DNA from 2 places in the Synechococcus sp. PROS-9-1 genome. Region 1 is predicted to be linked to the other one. Evidence: predicted binding sites of a transcription regulator. Region 1 holds the regulator's gene; the other holds the start of a gene.
What was found. Region 1 encodes HrcA, which represses chaperone genes, less so after heat shock. Its sites were predicted from a motif close to TTAGCACTCNNNNNNNNNGAGTGCTAA; they were not measured.
Positions count from the first base shown of each region.

Region 2: the regulator HrcA is predicted to act here: its motif matches at 1,627-1,653, upstream of groES (co-chaperone GroES).

Region 1 covers NZ_CP047961.1:2,059,284-2,071,004, reverse strand. The annotation lists gene bchM (magnesium protoporphyrin IX methyltransferase) at 1-485, opposite strand, end outside; gene SynPROS91_RS11030 (amidohydrolase family protein) at 513-1,664, opposite strand; gene purE (5-(carboxyamino)imidazole ribonucleotide mutase) at 1,722-2,276, shown strand; gene SynPROS91_RS11020 (AI-2E family transporter) at 2,331-3,410, shown strand; gene cysC (adenylyl-sulfate kinase) at 3,391-4,017, opposite strand; gene SynPROS91_RS11010 (translation initiation factor) at 4,099-4,425, opposite strand; gene SynPROS91_RS11005 (class I SAM-dependent methyltransferase) at 4,465-5,424, shown strand; gene trpB (tryptophan synthase subunit beta) at 5,463-6,719, shown strand; gene hrcA (heat-inducible transcriptional repressor HrcA) at 7,049-8,041, opposite strand; gene SynPROS91_RS10990 (rhodanese-like domain-containing protein) at 8,113-8,463, opposite strand; gene SynPROS91_RS10985 (DUF3352 domain-containing protein) at 8,512-10,131, shown strand; gene SynPROS91_RS10980 (histidine phosphatase family protein) at 10,109-10,609, shown strand; gene SynPROS91_RS10975 (citrate synthase) at 10,642-11,721, shown strand, end outside.
Region 2 covers NZ_CP047961.1:1,723,187-1,734,907, reverse strand. The annotation lists gene atpD (F0F1 ATP synthase subunit beta) at 21-1,484, opposite strand; gene groES (co-chaperone GroES) at 1,706-2,017, shown strand; gene groL (chaperonin GroEL) at 2,088-3,719, shown strand; gene SynPROS91_RS09370 (hypothetical protein) at 3,700-4,017, shown strand; gene secG (preprotein translocase subunit SecG) at 4,039-4,269, opposite strand; gene gpmI (2,3-bisphosphoglycerate-independent phosphoglycerate mutase) at 4,283-5,914, opposite strand; gene pyrR (bifunctional pyr operon transcriptional regulator/uracil phosphoribosyltransferase PyrR) at 6,061-6,630, shown strand; gene SynPROS91_RS09350 (ferredoxin-thioredoxin reductase variable chain) at 6,642-6,863, opposite strand; gene SynPROS91_RS09345 (hypothetical protein) at 6,920-7,762, opposite strand; gene SynPROS91_RS09340 (Hsp70 family protein) at 7,838-9,469, opposite strand; gene SynPROS91_RS09335 (hypothetical protein) at 9,509-9,793, shown strand; gene SynPROS91_RS09330 (DNA-directed RNA polymerase subunit omega) at 9,820-10,047, shown strand; gene SynPROS91_RS09325 (DUF1818 family protein) at 10,044-10,412, shown strand; gene SynPROS91_RS09320 (DUF2811 domain-containing protein) at 10,729-11,046, shown strand; gene SynPROS91_RS09315 (hypothetical protein) at 10,998-11,721, opposite strand, start outside.

The DNA of each region.
Region 1 (11,721 bases):
AGGCTGCAGAGGTGGCGAACCATCTCCTCTGCCGCTGGTTGTGGGTAGTGAATGAACACATCCAGGCAGCACACGGTATGAAACGAGCCGCTGAGGCTTTCGAGATCACTGGCGAAGAAATTGAGCTTGCTCATGTTCAAGCCCGCCTCTTCGGCGCGGCGCTGAGCCTCGTTCGCCATCGCCTCAGAAATGTCGCTGGCGTTGATGGAGCCAGCGCCCATCTCTGCTAAAGGCAAGCTGAGACTGCCGACTCCGCACCCCGCATCACAGAAGCTCACGTCGCTGAGCTCGCCACTTTCCTTGATCCAGCTCAACACCTCATCCACGGTCTTCTGGTGACCAATGCGAATGTTGCGCTGCACCTTGTTCACATCATCTGTTTCGCTGTAGATGCGATTCCAGCGTTCGAACCCTGTGGTTTCGAAGTACCCCTTCACCTCCTGCTTTTCAGCCTGCGTGTCGTCCAGCAGGGACTCGGGTGACATGGCATCAGACGGAAGGGTCGCGAAATCTTAGTCAGCGTGTTGCCAGCTGAGGGTTTTGGTCTCGCTATCCCAATGCCAGCGCAACAGCTCGTTCAGAGAGCGTCCAAGCATCTGGAACGTTGCTTGGGCACTGAGGACCTTCCTGGGTGCAACGGTTGCGGCATAAATGGCAGCACTTGGATGGGAACTCCAGCGGGCCAGCCGCTTCACTCCCTCAAGCAGCGGCAAGGTCACGCCTGCAAGGGTTCCATCCTCAAGCCGGCAGGTGCCATCGGCAACCAGAAGCGCACGCTCATCCCAGTGGTGAACACCGTCTTTTAATCCGTAGGGGGCGAGTGCGTCGCTCACGAGCACGAGTTGATCGCCTGCCAGTCGCTGCAAGAGCACCGCCATCGTGGGGTCCACGTGAACCCCATCAGCAATCAGGCCGAGTGCAATGTCATCCCGCAGACAGGCGGCTCCGATCGGTCCGGGATTGCGGTGATGCAACCCCTGCATCGCATTGAAGCTGTGGGTCAGCATCGTTACGCCCCTTTCAAACGCTGCGTTGGCCGTGGTTGCATCCGCTGTGCTGTGACCAAGGGCCATGCGAATGCCCAGGCCACAAAGGTGGTCGATCAAGGCCGCGGCCCCATCGAGTTCTGGAGCGAGTGTGACTAGGGCAATCTCGTGCTCAAAGCCGCTGATGCGTGCCTTGAGTTCGGCCATGGTTGGACTGGCGAGGTGATGGCGCGGATGGGCTCCCCGTCTTGATTCGGCAAGAAAAGGGCCTTCTAAATGGGCACCAAGCAGCTGGCAGCGATAGGGCTGGTGAGCTTCACGGGCCTGCCTGAGCACAGCAAGGGCTCGGCGCAAGGGCTCAACGCCGCACGTCACAAGGGTGGGACTGATCGCTTCCAAGCCATCGCGCCAGAGCTGATCGAGGAGTTGCAGGAGTTGTGGCAACGCAGTCTCTGTCAGTTCTGGGAACGGCAGTCCCAAGCCTCCATTGATCTGGAGGTCCACACCCATCGGACTGAGCACATCTCCGCGCCAGCTTTCACCAGCGATGGCAGACCCATCAGGCATCAGCCCCAGATCAACAATGCGGTTTTGCTGATCGATCTGAAGCCACCACTGCTGAGAGTGCCCGTCCTTATTGGTGCTGTGGGGCAAACAGACGTGTGTGATCCGGCGCATGGGGAATGGTCCTTTGATGCCAGTGCGGGACGATGGCAGTCTCGCTGCAAGCTTGCTGTGTCCAAGCCATCGGAGCCCACAATCGTCGCCACTCCCCGTGTTGCAGTGATCATGGGGAGTGATTCTGATTTGCCGACCCTGAAGCCAGCGGTTTCGGCTCTTGAAGAACTAGGCGTCAAGGTTGAGGTGCGTGTGCTTTCGGCCCATCGCACTCCACTGGAAATGGTTGACTTTGCCCGCCATGCCAAACAGCTGGGATTCCGGGTGATCGTTGCTGGGGCAGGCGGTGCTGCCCACCTTCCAGGAATGGTGGCCTCACTCACCACACTTCCTGTGATCGGTGTTCCTGTGAAGAGTCGAGCTCTCTCGGGAGTGGACTCCCTGCATTCCATCGTTCAGATGCCTGGGGGAATCCCTGTGGCCACGGTTGCGATCGGAGGAGGTTTAAACGCTGGTTTGCTGGCCGCTCAGATTCTGGCAATCAGTGATTCGGCCCTCTCGGAACGACTGGAGGCGTATCGCCAGCAACTTCACGACATGGTGGTTGACAAGGATGCCCGCCTCAACGATCTCGGTACTGACGCGTATCTCGATTCCATGTCGAGTAGCTGATCACACAGCTTCGATCGTGGTCCGCTTCACAGTTCATTCTCAACGGAACGTTTGATGTTCGGTCCTGCCTGGATGCGTTGGGGACTAGCTCTACCTCTTTTAACGCTCAACTTATTTGTGTTGCGTCAGCTGCTTGTGCCGCTAGCGCCCTTCCCGGGGTTGTTCTTGACGGCGGCTCTGATCGCCTTCCTCCTCAACATCCCCTCCCGCTGGCTTCGTGCCCGGGGTCTTCCAAGTTGGCTTGCGATCACCCTTGTTTTTTTGGCGGCTGTAGGAATCCTGGTGATCTCAGGCATGACGTTGGTGCCCCTTTTGATTGATCAACTCGCGCAATTGATCAATGCCTTGCCAGGTTGGCTTGAAGCATCCCAAGGGTTGATCGGCCGTCTCCAGGAATGGGCGATGGCCCGTGGTTTGCCAAGTGAATTCGGAGATCTGAGCAGCGATGTGCTGACGCGTGTCAGTCGCATAGCGAGTCAATTCAGTCAACAGTTGCTGAGCATCCTTGGTGCGACCCTTGGCACCACCATTAATACCGTCATCGTCCTGGTGCTGGCGGTGTTCTTTCTGCTGGGAGGAGAGTCCATCACAGCAGGGTTGGTGCGTTGGTTACCGCAAGAGTGGCGCCAGCTGGTTGTGACCACAATCACCCGCACCTTTCGGGGCTATTTCGCGGGTCAGGTCGTGCTCGCCTTGATTTTGAGCGCCGGTCAGATTGCGGTATTCACGTTGTTGAAGATCCCTTATGGCGTGTTGTTTGCCGTCTTGATTGGCTTAACCACGTTGATCCCCTACGCCAGTGCCTTCACCATCGTTGCGGTGAGCCTTTTGTTGGCTGTGCAAGATCCCGGAATGGGCCTAGCCATTCTGGTGGCAGCGATTGGCGTAGGTCAGATTGTGGATCAGGTGATCCAGCCACGCTTGATGGGGAGCATCGTTGGCTTGCAGCCGGCTTGGCTGCTGATTGCTCTCCCGCTTGGTGCGAGAGCGGGCGGTCTATTCGGTTTTGGAGAACTTCTGGGTCTGTTGCTAGCCGTGCCAGTGGCCAGTTGCATCAAAACCCTGATCGATGCCTGGGCTGATCGTCAGGGCTTTGATCTCCCTTCAAGAACGATCAGCTCTGCGCAGGAATGATTGTTTGGTCGACCAGATAACGGATGACCTGTTCAACGCAACTGTCCAGGCTGTTGTTGCCTGTGTTGACGTTGAGCTCAGGCTGTTCGGGTGCCTCATAGGGGCTGGAGATTCCAGTGAATTCTTTGATTTCTCCCGCACGCGCTTTGGCATAGAGCCCTTTGGTGTCGCGTTCTTCGCAAACGCTGAGATCGGCTGCGCAGTGGATCTCGATGAAGTCTCCCGCGTTGACAAGGGCCCTGGCTTTGTCGCGGTCAGCCCGGAAAGGGGACACAAACGCAGTCAGAACGATCACGCCTGCATCGAGGAACAGCTTGGCCACCTCGCCGATGCGACGGATGTTCTCTTCTCGATCGGCGTCGGAAAAGCCCAAGTCCTTGCAGAGGCCGTGGCGAACGTTGTCGCCGTCCAACACGTAAGTAGCAAGTCCGCGTTCAAATAAAGCAGCGTTCACGGCATTGGCCAAGGTGCTTTTGCCCGCCCCGCTTAAGCCTGTAAACCAGAGGATCGAACTGCGGTGCCCGCGTTGCTCAGCGCGAGTGTCGCGATCGACCGAGGCCTGGTGCCAAACGATGTTGGTGGCTTTTGGATTGTCGGCGGCGGCCATGAACGGAACGCGAATGATGGCATTGTCTCGTGGCGCAAACGACCATTGCCCAATCTCCTCATCAAGCCGGAGGCTGAGGTCTCAGCCTCCGGCTCTCTTGGGCTTGTATCCCTCTTTCTTGAGGTATTCGAGACTGAGCTCAACCTGATCACCCTGCAATTCGATCACGCCACCCTTTGCGGTGCCGCCGCTGCCAATCCGCGTTTTCAACTTTTTCAAGAGGGCTTTGAGGCCATCTGGATCCACCTCAAGACCTCGGATCACCGTGACGGTCTTGCCCCCTTTCCCTCCTCGCGTGGGCTGTACCCGAACGACCTGTTCATCCTTGGGTGTCGCCCCTGCTGAGGGTCCAGTGGGGCGTTGCAGACTGTCGGCACTGCTGAATTCCTGCCAGCCTCCCTTGCGCATGAGCCATTCGCATCCCTTCCCATCCTGCCCCTTCTCGCGATGAGTGAGACCGCTCCCGCTCCCCAATGGGCTGATTCCAGTCGGGGTCTAGGCCGTTGGATTGAACGGTTGATCGGCATTCGCCTCTTGCGTCGCCCGCTGTTTTTTCAAGCGCGACAGCTGATCATCCGAACGGCTGAGCGCAACGGGATTCCATGGCGAAAGCGACGCTCTGAATTGCGGGAGGCTGCCGCTCCTCTTCTGGCCAAGAGCCGTAGCGAGGGTCTGGTTCCTCCCGCCTATTACCAAGCGCGTTTCCATGCCTATGAGCAGGGCAACCTCTGCTGGCAGGCAGCAGCGGAGGCTGAGCAAGCCACCGATGCGATGGCCCTGCGCATTTGGCCTGAGGAAAAGCTGGCACCGCTGCAGGCTCAGACGCGACTCCGCAATGCGATTCATGCGCTGGTGGAACCACTCCTAAGCGATTCCATCCACGAAGTTTTGGATTTGGGTTGTTCCGTTGGAGTCAGCACCCAAGCGCTTGCCCGTTGGTTGAACGACCGGGCAGATCAACGTGGCCTGAAGAGGCCACGGCTGATCGGTTTAGATCTCTCACCAGAGATGCTGGCTGTGGCACGGGTTAGAGATGGCGACAGCTTGATCAGTGAGTGGTGCCATGCCGCCGCCGAGCACACCGCTTGGGCGAGCGAGACGTTCGATTTCATCAGTCTTCAGTTCGTTTGCCATGAGCTACCTCAAAACGCCACCCGTGAGGTCTGTGCGGAAGCCGCGCGTCTTCTTAAGCCTGGGGGCGTGCTGCTGATGGTGGATCAGGATCCAGCTTCATCGGTGTTGCAACGCCTGCCAGCCGCCGTTGCGACCCTCCTGAAGAGTACGGAGCCTTACATCGAGGACTATTTCGGTCTCGATATGAGCGCCACCCTTCTGCAGGCTGGGTTTCGAGATCTGCGCATTACGGCCTGTGATCCACGACATCGTGTGATCGCCTGTTTACGCTGACGCATCGCAAGACGCCGTTTCAGCGGCCTGCCAGACCTGTGACAAGCACTCTGCCAACTGCCAGCACACCCGATCCCGCCAGCCTGACGCCTTCGGTTCGTCCTGAAGCGCATGGCCGGTTTGGACGTTACGGGGGGCAGTACGTCCCCGAAACACTGATGCCAGCGCTGGCGGAGCTTGAGCAAGCGGCGGCTGAAGCTTGGAAGGACTCAGCCTTCACCACTGAGCTCAACCGCCTGTTGAAATCGTATGTGGGGCGAGCCACCCCGCTCTACGAAGCTGAGCGTCTGACCGCTCATTACCGCCGTTCTGATGGTGGTCCACGCATCTGGTTGAAGCGTGAAGATCTCAATCACACGGGTGCGCACAAAATCAACAATGCCCTCGGTCAGGCTTTGTTGGCCTTGCGCATGGGCAAGAAGCGGATCATTGCTGAAACCGGTGCCGGTCAGCATGGTGTGGCTACAGCAACGGTCTGCGCTCGTTTCGGCCTGGAGTGCGTGGTTTACATGGGGGCTGAAGACATGCGTCGTCAGGCGCTGAATGTCTTCCGAATGCGCTTATTGGGAGCCACTGTTCAGCCGGTCACGGCAGGGACGGCCACTTTGAAAGATGCCACGAGCGAAGCCATCCGCGATTGGGTGACCAATGTGGAAAGCACCCATTACATCCTGGGATCCGTGGCTGGCCCCCATCCCTATCCCATGTTGGTGCGCGACTTTCATGCGGTGATCGGCAATGAAGCCCGTGAGCAATGCATGGAGTCCTTTGGGCGGCTCCCTGATGTGTTGTTGGCCTGTGTGGGTGGGGGTTCCAATGCAATGGGCCTCTTTCATCCGTTCGTGCAAGACACCTCTGTTCGCCTGATTGGCGTTGAGGCCGCTGGTGATGGAGTCGAAACCGGTCGTCATGCCGCAACGATTACTGAGGGCCGAGTGGGTGTATTGCACGGGGCGATGAGCTTGCTGCTTCAAGATCAGGACGGCCAGGTGCAGGAAGCGCATTCCATCAGCGCTGGTCTTGATTACCCCGGCGTGGGGCCAGAGCATAGTTATCTCCGCGAAATTGGCCGCGCTGAATATGGTGCCGTGACGGACGATGAGGCGATCTCAGCGTTACGGCTCGTGAGTGAGTTGGAGGGAATCATCCCAGCGTTGGAAACGGCCCATGCGTTTGCTTGGCTGGACATGTTGTGCCCAACGCTTCCTGATGGCAGCGAAATCGTGATTAATTGTTCTGGTCGTGGTGACAAAGATGTGAATACCGTGGCAGAAAAACTCGGAAGTCAGCTTTGAAGACTTTGCTTCCGAGTTGCTAAAAACTCCTAAGAAGTAGGCGTCGAAATAATGCGTTTGCAATGGCAAAGGCAGCTTTTAGGTGAGGGTCCGTCTAAGTGAAGCGTCTTTGCAAGTAGCTAAGAGCTGGATAGCTCGTTGAGTAGCGAATCAATCTTTTCACTAGTACTTTTCGGTCTCATAGAGACAATCCTGGTGCTCTTTCGGCTGAAATCAATCCTGTTTCGTTGTCAGATTGATACCGCTCAAATGGCAAACAATGCACCCCCATGCTTAGTCCGAGGACGATTGCGAGACGTATCTTCAGTGCTCTCCCTTGGAACGCCATGTCAGTTCAGGAGATAGTCGAGATGATGAGCGGCACTCCTCACAGCAGCAAGTGCTGTGGCGTAGGCCATGCGCATCGGACCCACAAGCGCCACGTGCCCTACTCCGTCAGCGGCGCTTGTGTAGGTGGCTTGGACCACTGAGCAGTGGTGAAGGGCTTGCTCGGGATGTTCTTGGCCAATCCACACGCCATATCCAGGACCTGGAGCGGAGAGAGTCAGGGCTGCGGGACTCTGATCCATTAGTTCCAGGAGTGGTCTGACCTTGGCGCTTTGGCTGAATTCAGGCTCGGCAATGAGCCGAGACACTCCATGAAACAAGGCCTTGGTTTCTTGTGAGGTCTGCAAGCTCTGATGACTGTGAATGGCATCGCGGAGGGCCTTGCCGCAGGCCTGAAGTTCTCTTGGAAGTGCATTCCAATTCAAACTGCCATTGCTGTCGAGCTGCCGACGCGCCCACTGATCCATCGCTTCAATTTGATGCTCACTGCCATGGGGCAGCCGCAAGTTGAGATGACTGGCTTGGCTGGAATTCTCCACCAACATCACCAGCAAGCGCTCTTCGCTGCGAACCAGTCGGATGTCTTCCAACGCTGGTTGCCTTTGCGTGGGGTGAGTGATCAGGCTCATCAGTCCCGTGAAATCGGTGAGCCGTCTTGCCATGTTTTGAAGCAAATCATCAAGAGCTGCCCAGCGAAGGCTGAGTTGGGTTAACTCTTGATCGAGGTGTTGGGAGATCGTCCCGGGTCTAGGGAGCAGGCAATCCACGTAATGCCGGTATCCACTGGGGCTTGGAACCCGTCCGGCAGACGTGTGTGGTTGGGTGAGAAGACCCCGTTGCTCTAGAGCCCCCATGGCAGAACGCACGGTGGCAGCACTGGCATGCAGATCGAACCTCTGAACCAGGGTTCGACTCCCCACTGGCTCAATGGTGTCAACGTAGTGGTGCACCGTGGCCTTGAGCACCTCCTGTTGTCGGCGGGGCAACGGCTGCACAGGCACACAATCAGCCCAATGATCGTACGGAGGTTTTCTCTTGGATTGGCGGCGTTGTCATGAACCGCTGCTCAGTAACGAGGAACGCTCGGATCGACCTCCACACTCCAGGCATGAATGCCACCTTCTAAGTTCCAGACGTCGTAATCCGCTCCTTGCTCTAAGAGCCAGCAGCCAAAGTTCCTGCTGCGAATCCCGGCATGACAAATCACCACGATGGGCTTGCTGGTTGTCAGCCTTGTGGGCAGATCGGAAAGCCAGAGACTTGATTCACTCAGCGGTAGATGTTCCACTTGTCCGGGGAAGGGCGCGATCTCCAGTTCGGAGTGCTCGCGAACATCAACGAGCTGAAGGGCGTTTCCGCTCGACAACCACTCGTGAAGGTCTCTTGCGCTGATGGATTGGGGTGAAGAGGATGTCATGGGATTCATCATGAACAAAGATGAGGCCATTCCCACGCCTGCTGCTTCATGAAGGCGCGTTCCTTCCTTTTAGCTGTCGCTGCAGCGGTGTTAGTGCTGCTCACCACCGCATTGGGCTTGTGGTGGGCGATGGCACAGCACAGTCCCCTGAAGATTGTCGGCCAACCCCTGGTGTTGCCACGAGCAGCTCGGTTCGTACCAAGAGACGCATCGCTCAGCTTGCATTGGCTCACTGATCCTGGCCGGATGCCTGCTTATGCCCAGGCGGTGGCCCCGGTGTCACGACGACGCCAAGCGCGCGACAGCACGCAGCAATTGCGGGATGGCGCCTTTGCGTTAGCAGGCTTGGATTTTGTTGGAGAACTCGCGGATTGGATCGGTCCCCAGGTCAGCCTTTCTTTGATTGCGCCTGTCGCCGATGCACCGGCGGGCTGGGTGCTTGCTCTTACCAGCCTCGATCAAGACGGTGCCAAGCGTTTTCTTCAACGCTTTTGGCAAACGCGCAGTTTGGCTGGAACCGATCTGCAAATCAGTCGCTATCGGGGAATGGGTGTGATCAGCGGCCGCGGAGCGCTGCTCGGTCGAGAGCCACAGCCCATCGCTACAGCCTTGATCGACGATGACCTGCTTTTGATTGCGTCCAGTCGTGGTGTACTTGAGCAGTCTCTAGATGTGTCCCAGCTGGATGCTCTGCACCAGCTGGGCGATGCAGATCTTGTAGCTGATTTGAAGCAGCTCGGTCGGGGTGCGGCTCTGCTGACTGCTGATCCCGCCGCGATGGCGACGTGGCTTGGAATGCCGAGCTCCATCTCTGATCGCGATGACCTTGTTGGTCTCGTGGCAGCACTGGAACCCAAAGGGACTGCTCTCAATCTGGATGCTTTGTTGCGTTTTCGTCAGCCGCTTGGACGTTCAGGGGAAGGGGTAATGCTGTCGCAGTCCTTGATGCGTTCCGCTGGTGGATCTGCATCGGCCCTGGCTGTGCTCTCTGATCCTGCCGGTCTCCTAAGCCCTCAAAGTGAGGACCCCGTCGCTCAATGGTTAGCGCCTGTTCTTCAGGAGAGTCTTCAAACGCTTGGAGCCGAGGGGGCTTCCGATGTGGTGGGGTTGGATGCGGGCCCATTGCTTTGGAAGCAGGGAGAAGAGGGCTGGCTGTTGGGAACATCCACGGATCAGCCCGGTTTGGAGGCCGTGGATGCGGACCTCCAGGCCAAGGGCCTCGTGCGCTCGGCCCTGCCCTCTGATGGCTCATCTCTTGAGGTGTGGACCCGGCTAGCCCGGCAGCGTCAGCGGGGTGAAGCCTCTCTACAGGCCCAACTTGCGGTGGCTTTAGAACGCGAATCCGGCCAAGACTGGTGGGGGCAGACATTGGATGCTCTGACAACGCGTCAAAATCACTCAGCCCTCGAGCCACGTTTGAATCAATTACGGGCCTTGCAAGACGAAGGGGCGGCGCCTCTGGCACAGCAGTTGGCATTGGCGACAGAACCCAGCCGCGCTCAGCTCCAAAAGTGGCGGCCCTGGAGCTTGATTCAGTCGGTGGCCGGAAGGCCCCTGCTCCCAGCGGTGCAGGAACTTGCTGTGGCCGCTGGTCCCGATCAAGAGGAGGGCGCTGGTCCAGCAGGCTCCAACCGCTTACGACTTCGTGCTCAGCTGCGATTTGGTTGACCTGCTGCTGTTGCGTCACGGCATCGCGGTTGAGCGCCACCAAGGTGTGGATCATCCGGATCGTTGTCTGACGCCTCTGGGAGTCGAGCGCACATTCAAGGTGTGCTGCCGTCTGCGCGATCTCGGATTGATCGCCGATCGCTTGTACAGCAGTCCTTATCGTCGGGCGCGTGAAACAGCTGAGCTGGCCGTGAAAAGCGGTTTGGCTCCTGAGGTTGAGCTCGCTAGTGGTCTTGAGCCTGGAGGGGATCCATGGCCCTTGGTTCAGCGCTTGCAAGGCTCGTGTTTGCTTGTGGGGCACGAACCTGATTTGAGCCAGCTGGCTGCGGTGTTGATGGGTGCGCGATCTGGTGGCCTGCGTCTGCGCAAGGCAGGGCTTTGTCATCTCCGTTGGGACGGATCCCATCAAGATCCACGCGGCGTAGCGCAGCTGCAGGGGTTACTAAGGCCACATCTGTTGTTGCCTGGCTGCGTTTAAGTTGCGTTGATGAGTTGTTGTAGTGGGTGGTGGTGAGTCAGACCGGCGGTAACGAAATCCGGCATGAACGCACGGGGTTGGTGTTCAGACCAGGTCTTGAGGGTGTCCCCGCCACCCAATCCTCGATTTGCGACATTGACGGCCTGAAGGGGCGTCTCTCCTATCGGGGCTACTCCCTCGATGACCTCGCAGTCCACAGCAGTTTCCTGGAGACCACCTATCTGTTGATCTGGGGTGAACTCCCCACACCTCAGCAATTTCGTGATTTCGAGCACGAAGTGCAGATGCATCGTCGCGTCAGCTTTCGGGTGCGCGACATGATGAAGTGTTTCCCTGCCAACGGGCATCCGATGGATGCTCTCCAGTCGAGCGCGGCCTCCTTAGGGCTCTTTTATTCGCGTCGTGCCATTGATGATCCTCAATACATCTACGACGCTGTTGTCAGGCTGATTGCCAAGATCCCAACGATGGTGGCGGCCTTTCAGTTGATTCGTAAAGGCCAGGATCCAATCCAGCCCCGCGACGACCTGGCTTACTCAGCCAACTTTTTGTACATGCTCACGGAGCAAGAGCCCGACCCTCTCGCCTCTCGGATCTTTGATCGTTGTTTGATCCTTCATGCTGAGCACAGCCTTAATGCCAGCACCTTTAGCGCCAGGGTGACGGCAAGCACGTTGACGGACCCCTACGCCGTCGTGGCGTCGGCCGTAGGAACTTTGGCGGGGCCTCTCCATGGCGGCGCGAATGAAGATGTACTCGCGATGTTGGAGGAGATCGGGACTCCGGAACAGGCCGACTCGTACCTCGAGTCAGCCGTAGCGAACAAACGCAAAGTGATGGGTTTTGGCCATCGCGAGTACAAAGTTAAAGACCCTCGGGCAGTGATCCTTGAGTCCTTGGCTGAGGAATTGTTTGCTCGGTTTGGTCACGACGATCTCTACGACGTGGCCCATTCCCTTGAGACGGCTGCCGCGATTCGACTCGGGCCGAAGGGGATTTATCCCAACGTTGATTTCTATTCAGGCCTCGTCTACAGGAAGCTTGGGATTCCAAGAGATTTGTTTACTCCTGTGTTTGCGATTTCCCGCGTGGCTGGTTGGCTGGCTCACTGG
Region 2 (11,721 bases), 340 kb from region 1:
CGCAAGCGCTCCGAAAATAATCAGTTGGCTTCAGCCGCGATCTTCTCGGCTTTGGCTTTGACTTCGTCGATATTACCGACCAGATAGAAAGACTGCTCTGGAAGGCTGTCAAGTTCACCGGCGAGGATTTGATTGAAGCCACTGATGGTCTCCTCAAGCTTCACATACTTGCCAGGCATGCCGGTGAAAATTTGAGCTACGAAGAAGGGCTGAGAGAGGAACTTCTCGATTTTGCGAGCACGATCCACTGTTTGGCGATCATCTTCAGACAGTTCATCCAAGCCAAGAATGGCAATGATGTCCTGAAGTTCTTTGTAACGCTGAAGCGTTGATTGAACAGCACGGGCTGTGCGGTAATGCTCGTCGCCAACCACGGCTGGCTGAAGCATGGTGCTCGTTGAATCGAGTGGATCCACGGCGGGGTAGATGCCCTTGGAAGCCAGTGCACGGTTCAACACCGTTGTGGCGTCGAGGTGAGCAAAGGTCGTCGCTGGAGCTGGGTCAGTTAGGTCGTCAGCAGGGACATAAACGGCCTGAATCGATGTGATCGACCCTTCCAGTGTGGAGGCAACTCTTTCTTGGAGAGTTCCCACGTCAGTACCAAGAGTGGGTTGATAGCCCACAGCTGAAGGCATACGACCCAACAGAGCGGAAACCTCAGATCCCGCTTGAACGAATCGGAAAATGTTGTCGACAAACAGAAGCACGTCCTGCTTGTTGACGTCGCGGAAGTGCTCAGCCATGGTCAGAGCGGAAAGCCCCACGCGCATACGTGCACCAGGAGGCTCATTCATCTGGCCGTAGCAGAGGGCCACTTTTGACTTTGAGAGATCGTCAGCGTTGATCACGCCGGATTCCTTGAATTCTTCGTAGAGGTCGTTTCCTTCACGCGTGCGCTCGCCCAAACCGCCGAACACAGACACACCACCATGCTCTTTAGCGATGTTGTTAATCAGCTCCTGAATCAACACCGTTTTGCCGACTCCAGCACCGCCGAAGAGGCCGATCTTTCCTCCTTCGCGATAAGGGGCTAGGAGATCGATCACTTTGATTCCGGTCTCAAACACCTTGGGCTTGGTTTCAAGCTCAGTGAGTTTTGGAGCTTCTCGGTGAATAGGAGAAGTGACGTTTGTTGTGACAGGACCTTGCTCGTCAACTGGTTCACCGAGCACGTTGAAAATCCGACCCAAGGTGGCTTCGCCAACTGGGACCGAAATTGGTGAGCCTGTATCCAAGGCTTCCATTCCACGAACCAAGCCGTCGGTGCCACTCATGGCCACCGCACGGACTCTGTGATCACCAAGCAATTGCTGGACTTCCGCTGTTAGGCCAATCGATTCTCCAGCAGGATTTTTGCCTTCGATTCGCAATGCGTTCAGAATTTTTGGAAGTTTGCCGGCTGGAAATTCCACGTCCAGAACCGGTCCGATTACTTGACGGACAACGCCCTTGGAACCGGTAGAGGCAGGAGCAGCAGCGGCCATAAGTAAGGAGAAGTGAGAGGGACGCGCAACAGGACGATCCCTTCCTGAGCGGCAGAACCTTAACACCGTCGGGATGTCGCTTCGCCTGTTCGGTCACCCGCACAGGTCACCGCTGGTGCAGGACCCACTAGCGGCTCTAGCTTTGGCACTCAACGACCTCGAGTGCTAACTCGCATCGTTTGAGTGGCGCCAAGCGCCCTGTCCCTGCTCCTCAATTACTCATGGCAGCTGTTTCCCTCAGCGTCTCCACCGTTAAGCCTCTTGGAGACCGCGTCTTCGTAAAAATCTCTGAATCCGAGGAGAAGACTGCAGGCGGCATCCTTCTTCCTGATACAGCCAAAGAAAAGCCTCAAGTGGGCGAAGTTGTCCAGGTCGGTCCTGGCAAGTCGAATGACGATGGCAGTCGTCAGGCGCCTGAAGTCGGTATCGGCGACAAGGTTCTGTACAGCAAGTACGCCGGTACGGACATCAAGCTTGGTAGCGACGAGTACGTGCTCCTGTCTGAAAAAGACATCCTCGCTGTTGTGGGCTGACCGCAATCCCTCTGAGATTTATCTCAGAAACGACTGAATTTTCCTCTTACATCTTTTTTAATTGCCTCCTATGGCTAAGCGAATTATTTATAGCGAGAATGCACGCCGTGCTCTCGAAAAAGGCATCGACATTCTCACCGAAGCTGTTGCAGTAACCCTCGGCCCTAAAGGTCGCAATGTGGTTCTTGAAAAGAAATTTGGCGCTCCTCAGATTATTAATGATGGAGTCACGATCGCCAAGGAGATCGAGCTTGAGGATCACATCGAAAACACCGGTGTTGCTCTCATTCGTCAGGCTGCATCTAAGACCAATGACGCTGCCGGTGACGGCACCACAACGGCTACCGTTTTGGCTCACGCCATGGTGAAAGCAGGCCTTCGCAATGTGGCAGCCGGCGCTAACGCAATCACCCTGAAGAAGGGTATTGATAAGGCTTCCGATTTCTTGGTTGGCAAGATTCAAGAAAATGCAAAACCGATTGCAGATAGCAACGCCATTGCTCAGGTCGGTACGATCTCTGCCGGTAATGACGAAGAAGTTGGCAAGATGATTGCCGACGCCATGGACAAAGTTGGCAAAGAAGGTGTGATATCTCTTGAAGAAGGGAAATCCATGGAGACCGAGCTTGAGGTCACTGAGGGCATGCGTTTCGATAAGGGCTATATCTCCCCTTATTTCGCAACAGATACTGAGCGGATGGAAGCGGTTCTGGACGAGCCCTACATCCTCTTAACCGATAAGAAGATCGGCTTGGTACAAGATTTGGTGCCTGTTCTTGAGCAAATTGCTCGCACTGGTAAGCCTCTTCTGATTATTGCTGAGGACATTGAGAAAGAAGCCCTCGCCACCTTGGTGGTGAACCGCTTGCGCGGCGTGCTCAATGTGGCTGCAGTGAAGGCTCCCGGTTTCGGTGATCGCCGCAAAGCGATGATCGAAGACATGGCGGTGTTGACCAACGGCCAGTTGATTACGGAAGACCAAGGTCTAAAGCTTGAAAATGCCAAGCTGGAGATGTTGGGTACTGCCCGTCGCGTCACCATCAATAAAGACACCACCACGATTGTTGCCGAAGGCAATGAGGTGGCGGTGAAGACGCGTTGCGAGCAGATCAAGAAACAGATGGATGAGACCGATTCCACCTACGACAAGGAGAAGCTCCAAGAGCGCTTAGCCAAGCTGGCCGGTGGCGTTGCTGTTGTGAAGGTGGGAGCAGCAACCGAAACAGAGATGAAGGACAAGAAACTTCGTCTGGAAGATGCCATCAATGCCACTAAGGCCGCTGTAGAGGAGGGCATCGTTCCTGGTGGCGGTACAACCTTGGCTCACATGGCACCAATCTTGGAAGAGTGGGCAGCCGCCAACCTGTCCGGCGAAGAGTTGATCGGTGCAAACATCGTGGCCTCAGCGCTGACCGCTCCCCTGATGCGCATCGCTGAAAATGCTGGCGTGAATGGTGCTGTCGTTGCTGAAAACGTCAAGTCCAAGTCGTTTAACGAGGGCTACAACGCTGCCAACGGTGAGTATGTCGACATGCTTGCTGCTGGCATTGTTGATCCGGCCAAGGTGACTCGCTCTGGTTTGCAAAATGCTGCTTCGATCGCTGGCATGGTGCTGACCACAGAATGCATCGTGGCTGATATGCCAGAGAAGAAAGAAGCTGCTGCTGGCGGCGGTGGCATGGGTGGCGACTTCGACTACTAAACCAAGTTTCCCAAATGTGTTTTCAGCCTTCGTTCACGCGGGGGCTTTTTTAATGGATGGGTTGCCAGCAATCCATCTGTGTTTGCTGCTGAAAGCAATGAACAGAACTCAAAGACTGGGCCTGAGACTCCGGGTAGAAGAAGAAGCGGAAAACCTGGGAATTAATGTGCAGTCCCATGGAGAAAAGGCCTATGCCGAATGGGTAGATCTCCTTCGTTCCCATCAAATCGGTATAACAGCTGCTTTTGTTGTCTCTATGGCTTTTATAAGCCTTCATTCAAGGGTTTGTGAACGGTGAATTGGCTGGACGAAACTTGACTTAGCCGAGCCAGCCTGCGCTCAAAATGACAGCTAAAGCTAGGAAAAATGAAAGTGTTGTCCAGGTAATGCGATTGAGGGTTGCTTCTGCACTACTAGAGCTGGTGAACGATGAACTTCCACTTGCCGCAATCCCTCCCATTCCATTCCCTTTGGGACTATGCAAGAGAACAAGAAGAATCAGAACGGCGCCACTGCCGATCCAAACCCAAGAGAGAACAGTCGTAAGCATGAGTTGATCTTACTTAAACGGGTTGAGGCAGCTTGGTCTTGGCTGGAGCTGAGGCTTCGATTGGTTCAATCAAGGAGATTCCCGTCATGGCTTTGGGTTTGTCCAGATTGAGCAGCTGAAGAAGCGTTGGCGCAATGTCGGCAAGCCCTCCATTCTCACGGAGGCAAATGGAATTCCCCAATCCTTGGACCTTGCGTTTCTCGCCCTCGATCAAAATGACTGGGACTGGATTGGTGGTGTGTGCTGTCCAGGCTTGACCATCTGGTCCTTGCATGCGCTCTGCGTTTCCGTGGTCTGCAGTGATCAGCAACGTGCCACCCATTCGCCCCACGGCATCCAGGAGTTTGCCGATGCAGCGATCAACAGTCTCAATCGCTTGCTTCGCGGCTTCCATCATGCCGGTATGTCCCACCATGTCTGGGTTGGCATAGTTGATCACAACGAGGGAGTGCTCACCCTGCTGGATCGCAGCAACACAGCTTTCGGTGAGAGTGTCGGCTGACATCTCAGGTGCTTGGTCGTAGGTGGCGACACGGGGAGAGGGAACGAGGTGCCTCTTTTCTCCTTGAAGGGGTTGTTCTATTCCCCCATTCATGAAGTAGGTGACATGGGGATATTTCTCAGTTTCTGCTGTGCGGTACTGCTTCAGGCCGGCATCTGCGACCACCTGCCCCAGAAGCTGATCGAGTGATTCGGGTGGAAAGACAACGGAGACAGGCAGATCAGTTTCATATTGCGTAAACGTTACGACATCCAGCGTTGGCTGATGAATGCGCTTGAAGCCTTCAAACTCCGGGAGTGTGAGGGCCTGAACAATCTGTCTGGCTCGATCTGGACGGAAGTTAAACATCAGCAACGCATCACCATCTCGAAGTGGATCGTCGGAGAAGCGAACGGGTTCTAAGAATTCGTCGGTGATGCCTTTGGCGTAGCTGCTGGCCAAGACGGACGAGGGCTCATTGTCGTTACGGTCCAAATCAGGATCGGTCAGTAAGGCAAAAGCCCGTTCTGTTCTCTCCCAGCGATGGTCTCGATCCATCGCCCAGTAGCGGCCGCACAGACTGGCAATGCGGCCAATCCCATGACTGCTGATCGCGGCTTGGATTTTGCTCAGGTGTGTTGGTGCGCTTTGGGTCGGGGTGTCTCGACCGTCTGTGATGGCGTGGATAGCGACGTTCTTCAGACCCTCTTCTTCTGCCCATTCGAGAAGTCCACAAACGTGGTCTACATGGCTATGTACGCCGCCATCGGAGCAGAGGCCGAGCAGATGGAGGGTGCCACCAGTGTTGCGTAGACGTTCGGCGACCGATTGAAGAGCTGAGGTGCCGCCAAGCCGCTTCTCGCGCACGGTTTCACTGATACGCACCAATTCTTGACGGATGATCCGCCCGGCTCCAATGGTGAGATGGCCTACTTCTGAATTCCCCATCTGACCGTCGGGGAGACCCACATGAGATCCGCTCGCTTCAATAAGCGCATGGGGATAGGCATGCCAGAGCGCATCGATGACAGGAGTTGACGCGCTGCGAATGGCATTGTGCTCAGTCGAGTCACAGATCCCCCAGCCATCCAGGATCGCAAGAACCACAGGTGCAACGGAACCGTTGCGGAGAAGATTCGTTTCGAGGTTGTTCGGTACGTTCACTCCGTCAATCTCAGTTCTTAAGTCCCTCTGCTGATGCAAGTTACCTCCTTGATGCCCAAAAGGTTTTGATTCGTACTGTTCAGGTTTGCAAAAGCTGATCGTGCTGGCGAAAATCGTTCATACACTGATCGCCTTAAAAGAAAGCGATGGCAGATCGAGACGTTGGGGATGATCGGATTGAAATTCTCTCTGCGGATGACTTGCGAAAAACTGTGACGCGCCTGGCGTCTCAGGTTTTGGAGTCTGTGCCAACCGTTGAATCTCTGGTGCTTCTGGGGATCCCAACCCGCGGCGTTCAATTGGCTGGTGTCATTGCTAGCTCATTGAAAGATCAGAGCGGTCACGCTGTTGCCACTGGCACGCTCGACCCCACCTTCCATCGCGACGATTTAGGTCGAGTGGGTGTGCGCATGGTCCAGGCCACCGACCTTCCCGTGAGCGTGGAGGGAAGGGATGTTGTGCTCGTCGATGACGTTGTCTTTACGGGGCGAACTGTGAGAGCCGCGCTGGAGGCAATCCAGGCCTGGGGCAGACCACGCCGAGTTTCCTTGCTGGTCATGGTGGACAGAGGCCATCGGGAATTGCCAATTCAGCCGGATTTCTGCGGCAGGGTTGTGCCGACGCGTCGATCGGAAAGCATCGAACTGCGCCTGCTTGCCCTGGATGGGGAGGAGGGCGTTTTCCTTCGACGCGTCAATGAAAACAACCCTGAATGATCAGGCTTGCCTTAACTCGCCGGGGTCAGCTCGTCAGCTCGGAAGTGGGCTTTATAACGGCCAAAAGCCACAACGACAGGAAGGGTTGGGCTGATTGGACGTCCCTTCCAATCGTCGAGCACCTTGAAAACCTCTCCCTCACTTCCTTCCATATCGAAACTTTCTCCACGATGTTGGGGGTGATTGAAAACAACAACACTGGTGGAGACGACAACCTTGTCACCCGGCTGCATGGACGTCCGTTCAAGTCAGGCGATTGTCTCACGGAGAGTCAGTTCAAGGCCCTTCTTTAGTTCTTGGCCTGACACAACGTCTCAGGGCCGTCCTCAATGATGGTGCCGCCTAGATCGTTGCAACCGGCCATGAATGCTTCCCACGGAGGCATTCCTTCGCGGATGTGTGCTTCCACTACGTCGTTCAATAGATCTCTCGCCACAGTGTGAGCCGGCAAGGCTCCATGGCTGTGGTGTTCTTTCTGGTCTCTTAAATCGTCAATGGCCTGCTCTACTTCCTGGCGTATTGGTTCGGCTTGGCGTTGCCACCAGGGATGATCGAGCTGGTTGAGGGCGCTGAGTGCTTCCCACCACTGATCTTGGTTCACAAACTCTCTCAGCTGTTCAAGCTGAAGGCGATTGCGATTCCAGCTTTCCTTGAGGCTTTCGCTTAAGCGGCTTCCGGGTCGACCATCGTGCTTCTCCAGCGGACGAAGCATGGTCATTGCTTCGTCTAAGTTTCCAGCGCGAAATTGAGTGAGAGCCTGGTCGCGCAGCTCATCGCGCCAGAGTTTTAGCTGCCTTTGATCTTGCTCTTTTTGCTGTGGAGAGCCAACGCCTGAATTCACGAGCTGCTCTTGAAGGAGTAGAGCTTGACCTGGATCAGCTTGACCCCAGGTTTGTTGAGCCAGCCTTCGTCGACAAATGGCAAGCTCTTCAGGCGCTTTCTGTCCGAGCCAACGCAAGGAGGCTAGTTGCTCTCCATAGCGCAAGCAGGCTGGCAGGTCATCCCTGGAGAGCGCCCGAGTTAATTTCAGCGGCAGCTGTTGCTCCCATAAATAAGTCGCAGCACAAAGTGCTGCGACTCCACCAAGGGTCGCGGTGATCCAAAAATGGGGCAGGTGGCGACGCAGCGCCAAAGTCCAAAGCCTCTTTGCGGCAACTCCTTTCTATGGAGGGCAGAAAGGACTCTCAACGGTGTGTGGACGGACCATTTACTGCACAGTTATCAGAGTGCACGGTTCGATGGCCAAACCCGTTCTTAAATCTTCCCCGCTCATGACAAGTTGAGCGTCGTCATCAAGGTGAAAAGCGAGGCGCAGGCAATCTTCTCCTGGTTGGCCAAGTGGATTGAGCTCAAGGTGAATGGTCTTGTTTAAAAGAGGTCGAATGGTGTCTGGAGCGTTGCTGTTGTCTCGAACGGTGGGGAGCCCTCCGACGAACACCACTTCGTGTCGCCGTTCGCCTTGGGGTTCACCGAGCACGAGTTCAAGATCCTTTTGATTGAGGCGGCTTGCGCTTAGCTTCAGCACTAAAGGTTGAAGAGAGGGCCATGGCTGGCCGCTCAGAAATAAGGGATGCCAGTGATGGGCGTTACTACGACGATCCCAGCAGCGCAAATACACACCTTTTTGAAGGAGATCTCTGATCCTCACCCCAGGGGTGAGATGGAGCGCACCGGTGGCCACGGCTTGAACAGGTGGTGGTGTCAGCAAAGGCACCGGCTGCATGGTCTCTGATAACCATTGGCGCATTAGCGGAAGATGAGCTCCACCACCAACGGCGACGACGGCGTTGAGGTCTTCTGGTCCGCAGCCCTGCTGGCGGGCCGAGGCCAATGTGCGATCGAGCAGTCCCTCAAGAACCTTGAGCAATCCACGGCGCTCAAGAAGCGCGTTGAGTTGGTTGCGATTGAGCGACAAGGTGATGGGATGCGCGAGGTCGGTGCTGCTGGCCAACTCACTGAGGGTCTGTCCCTCGCCGACATCGGGGTTGCTGAGGCGGCATTTCAAACGTTCAGCCGCATTTAAAAGGCTCGTCTGACTTCTCAGAATCAGGTCGGGATCGTTGGGGAGAAGGTGATCCAGGATCCAGTGATCAAGATCCCTGCCGCCCAGGGCGATGCCGGCTTTCCCTAAGACCCTTGCCGAGCGCAGGGTTTGTTTGCTGTTTTTGAGGTCTAGTCCCCGAAAGCGCAGCAGCTGCGCCAGTGGAGCTGCCCTTCCCTCTCCTCCTTCTAAAGCGACAAGGGAGAGGTCCAACGTGCCCCCGCCAAGATCCACTACTAACAACTTGGAGCCTGCAGGCAGTCCTGCGCCTATGGCTGCGGCTGTTGGCTCATCTACGAGCGCCACCTCGTCAACCGGAAGGCTCCTGCAGGCCTGCAACAGCCATTGGCGATAACCAAGGGCCTGATCAACCGGAGCTGTGAGCACCAGCCGCTTCACCGACACTGTCTTTGGGAGGCATTTCCAGATCTGGTGCAACAGAATTTCGCCAGCTTGCTCAGGGCTGAGGGGATGGGATGGCAGGTCGGATTTGTCTAAAACTCCGATCCAGCGTTTGAAGTCACGATGAAGTTCTAGGGATGTCCCATCGGAGAGTCCGCTATCGAGGACTTGCCGGCCTACAAGAGGTTGATGGTTGGGACGAGCGTTGCTCCAGATAAGGCTCGGGACTTCACCTAAGCGCTGACTGATCGGTGGGAGGTCTAGAAGTTGAGGGGTGGCGGCGCTGCCGTCCTGAAAGGCCACCACCGTATTGGTGCTCCCAAGGTCGATGGCAAGAGTTCCTTGAGCGGAAAGATGAAGGTTTTGTTCGTCCTTTGGGGGCTGAACCTCAGCCATGGTCATCTTGATAAGGAGTCAAGGCTACGGGGCCCAGCGATGGATCGGTTGAGACGCCTGGTGTTTTCCTTCTACAGGGAGGATCCAGAGATTGAGGCTGAGTTGGAACCGCTGCGTGATTGCCGCATGTCCCGTGGTTGGGGATGCATTCGGATTGAGTGCATGGATGGCAAACACCTTGAAGAGGTGAGTGGTTTGATGTCTCACCTCAGACGTCCACTCCTCGCGATGGGCTTAGGTCGCCAGATCGTTTTGCGTGTGCCGGGTCGTCCCCAGCGCGCTTATCTCATGCAGGTTCCGTTTCACAGCGATTTGCTCACCTAGAGTGAAGTGTCGATGATTAGACAGAGATGATTTCTGCAGGTGTGGACTCAAAAGACCTCGCGAAGCGTGGCGAGAGCTTGATTCGTCAGTCCACCAACCGTTATCTAACAACAGTCAAGATCGCTTTTCGCGCAAAGCAGCGTCGTTTTGATGACTTTGATGGTCTCCTTGAGGAATCCAGCGTGAAGCCGGTTCATCGCGCCATCGTTGAGCTCTCCGATGAGCAGGATCAGCCTGATCTCCTGCCTGGATGATCCAGCAGGAGGGGCCTGGCTGGCGTCTCGCCCGTGACTTGAGCCGTAAGGACTTTCCCTTCCTCATCGGAGGGGAGTCTTGGGCAGTAGAGCTCACTGAGATGGAAGTGAAGGGGCTGTATGCCCTTCTTGTAGAGCTCGAGCACCAATACATGCTGATCCGTGATCAGCTGATGGAGGAGGAATCCATCACCCTGGAGTTGGAACAGCAGGAGTGGTGGGGGTGTTTCGATGGCACCCGTGATCGCTGGGGGCTGCAGGTGGTGCTTCAAGGCAATGGGATGCAACGGCGAGGACTGGAAGGCGCTTGGCCTGCTACAGCCGCTCAAGCGTTCTTGGCTGCTTTGAGAACAGTGTGGGATTAAACATCGGATTAGTTGGTCTGATCAATCAGTCTTTATTGATTTCTCCACGGAGATGCAGGGCAAACCGCACAGCTTTTCCACAGGCTGATGCGTCGTTTTTGAGTTGCGGGCTGCACCCCGTGGAAAAAACATATCTTTTGGGTCTCATGTGGTATATACGAGTGCGGCCTGCGGGTCCCCTGGGGAAGGACTAATCCCAGTTCAGTACTGCGTTTATGGCCTCAGTCTCATGGAGAGATTGGTTGCCGATGGGTTGATTTGCCTCTCTCGCTAGCCCCTTGTGCTTGTGGAGAACAGGCCATAGATTCTGGGCCAGGTGACGAAGGAGTCTGGAGTGGTTCAAGGCCAATTGTTGACCGATCAGGTTGTTGATTCCGAAGCTGTTGTTGCAGGCCAAGCAACGCCTGAGCCCGTCCAGGAAGAGGACATCGTTAGTTTTCAATCCGACATGCCCTTGCCCTTGCACCAGGCCATGGCGGACTTTATTGAGCGTTGCCCGAATTGGGATCAGTACCGACTCGTTCAGGCTGCTTTGGCGGGATTTCTTGTTCAGAACGGTGCCGACTCCCGAGAGCTCACCCGCCTTTACGTTGGCAACATGTTCCGTCGCGACTCTCTTCGCCACGATGTTTGAGTCCGGCAGCTGGCCATCAATAGAAGGGCGCTAAACGGAACGCTGAAGAGCAGTCCGAGGCTCGCTGCCATGAGCCCAAGCAAGTTGATTCCTAGAAGAAGTCCAATCAAGGCCATTACTTTGAGGCGATTGGCTTGAACAAGTTTGCGACTGTGCTCCATGGCTCGGAGTGGCCGATAGCCGTGATGGATCAGCAACGGAATGGAGAGAAGCTGGCCAACCAACCAGATGGCGATGGCGACACCACCCAACACGACAACCAAGCTGGCGAGAACACCACTGTGTGGTGCCAAAAATTGACTCAAAAGACGAATCGAACTGATTCCGCCAATGCCGATGAGGACCTCTAAAACCGTAAGGCCGCAGGTCTGCTTCAGCAACCAAAGAAATCGGCGTCTTGCCGTGGGTTGCTCTGGGTTTCGATCCAGTCCTCCGGGCAGGTGTTCGTCTGCCAGCTGCAGCAGAGCCAACAAGGGAGCTAGCGGCACAAGTGCCGCCATCACGAGCACAAAATCGCCGGTGTATTGAAGCAAGCGATTGCTGCTGAGCTGGAGATCTCGTGCGACCACACCTAAGCCCATCAGGCAGCACAGCATCAATGCAGTGAGGCCGATGAAGGACCAAGGAGCTTTCCTGAAGCCGATCCAGGCCCTTGGAATAATGGTGGCAATCGGC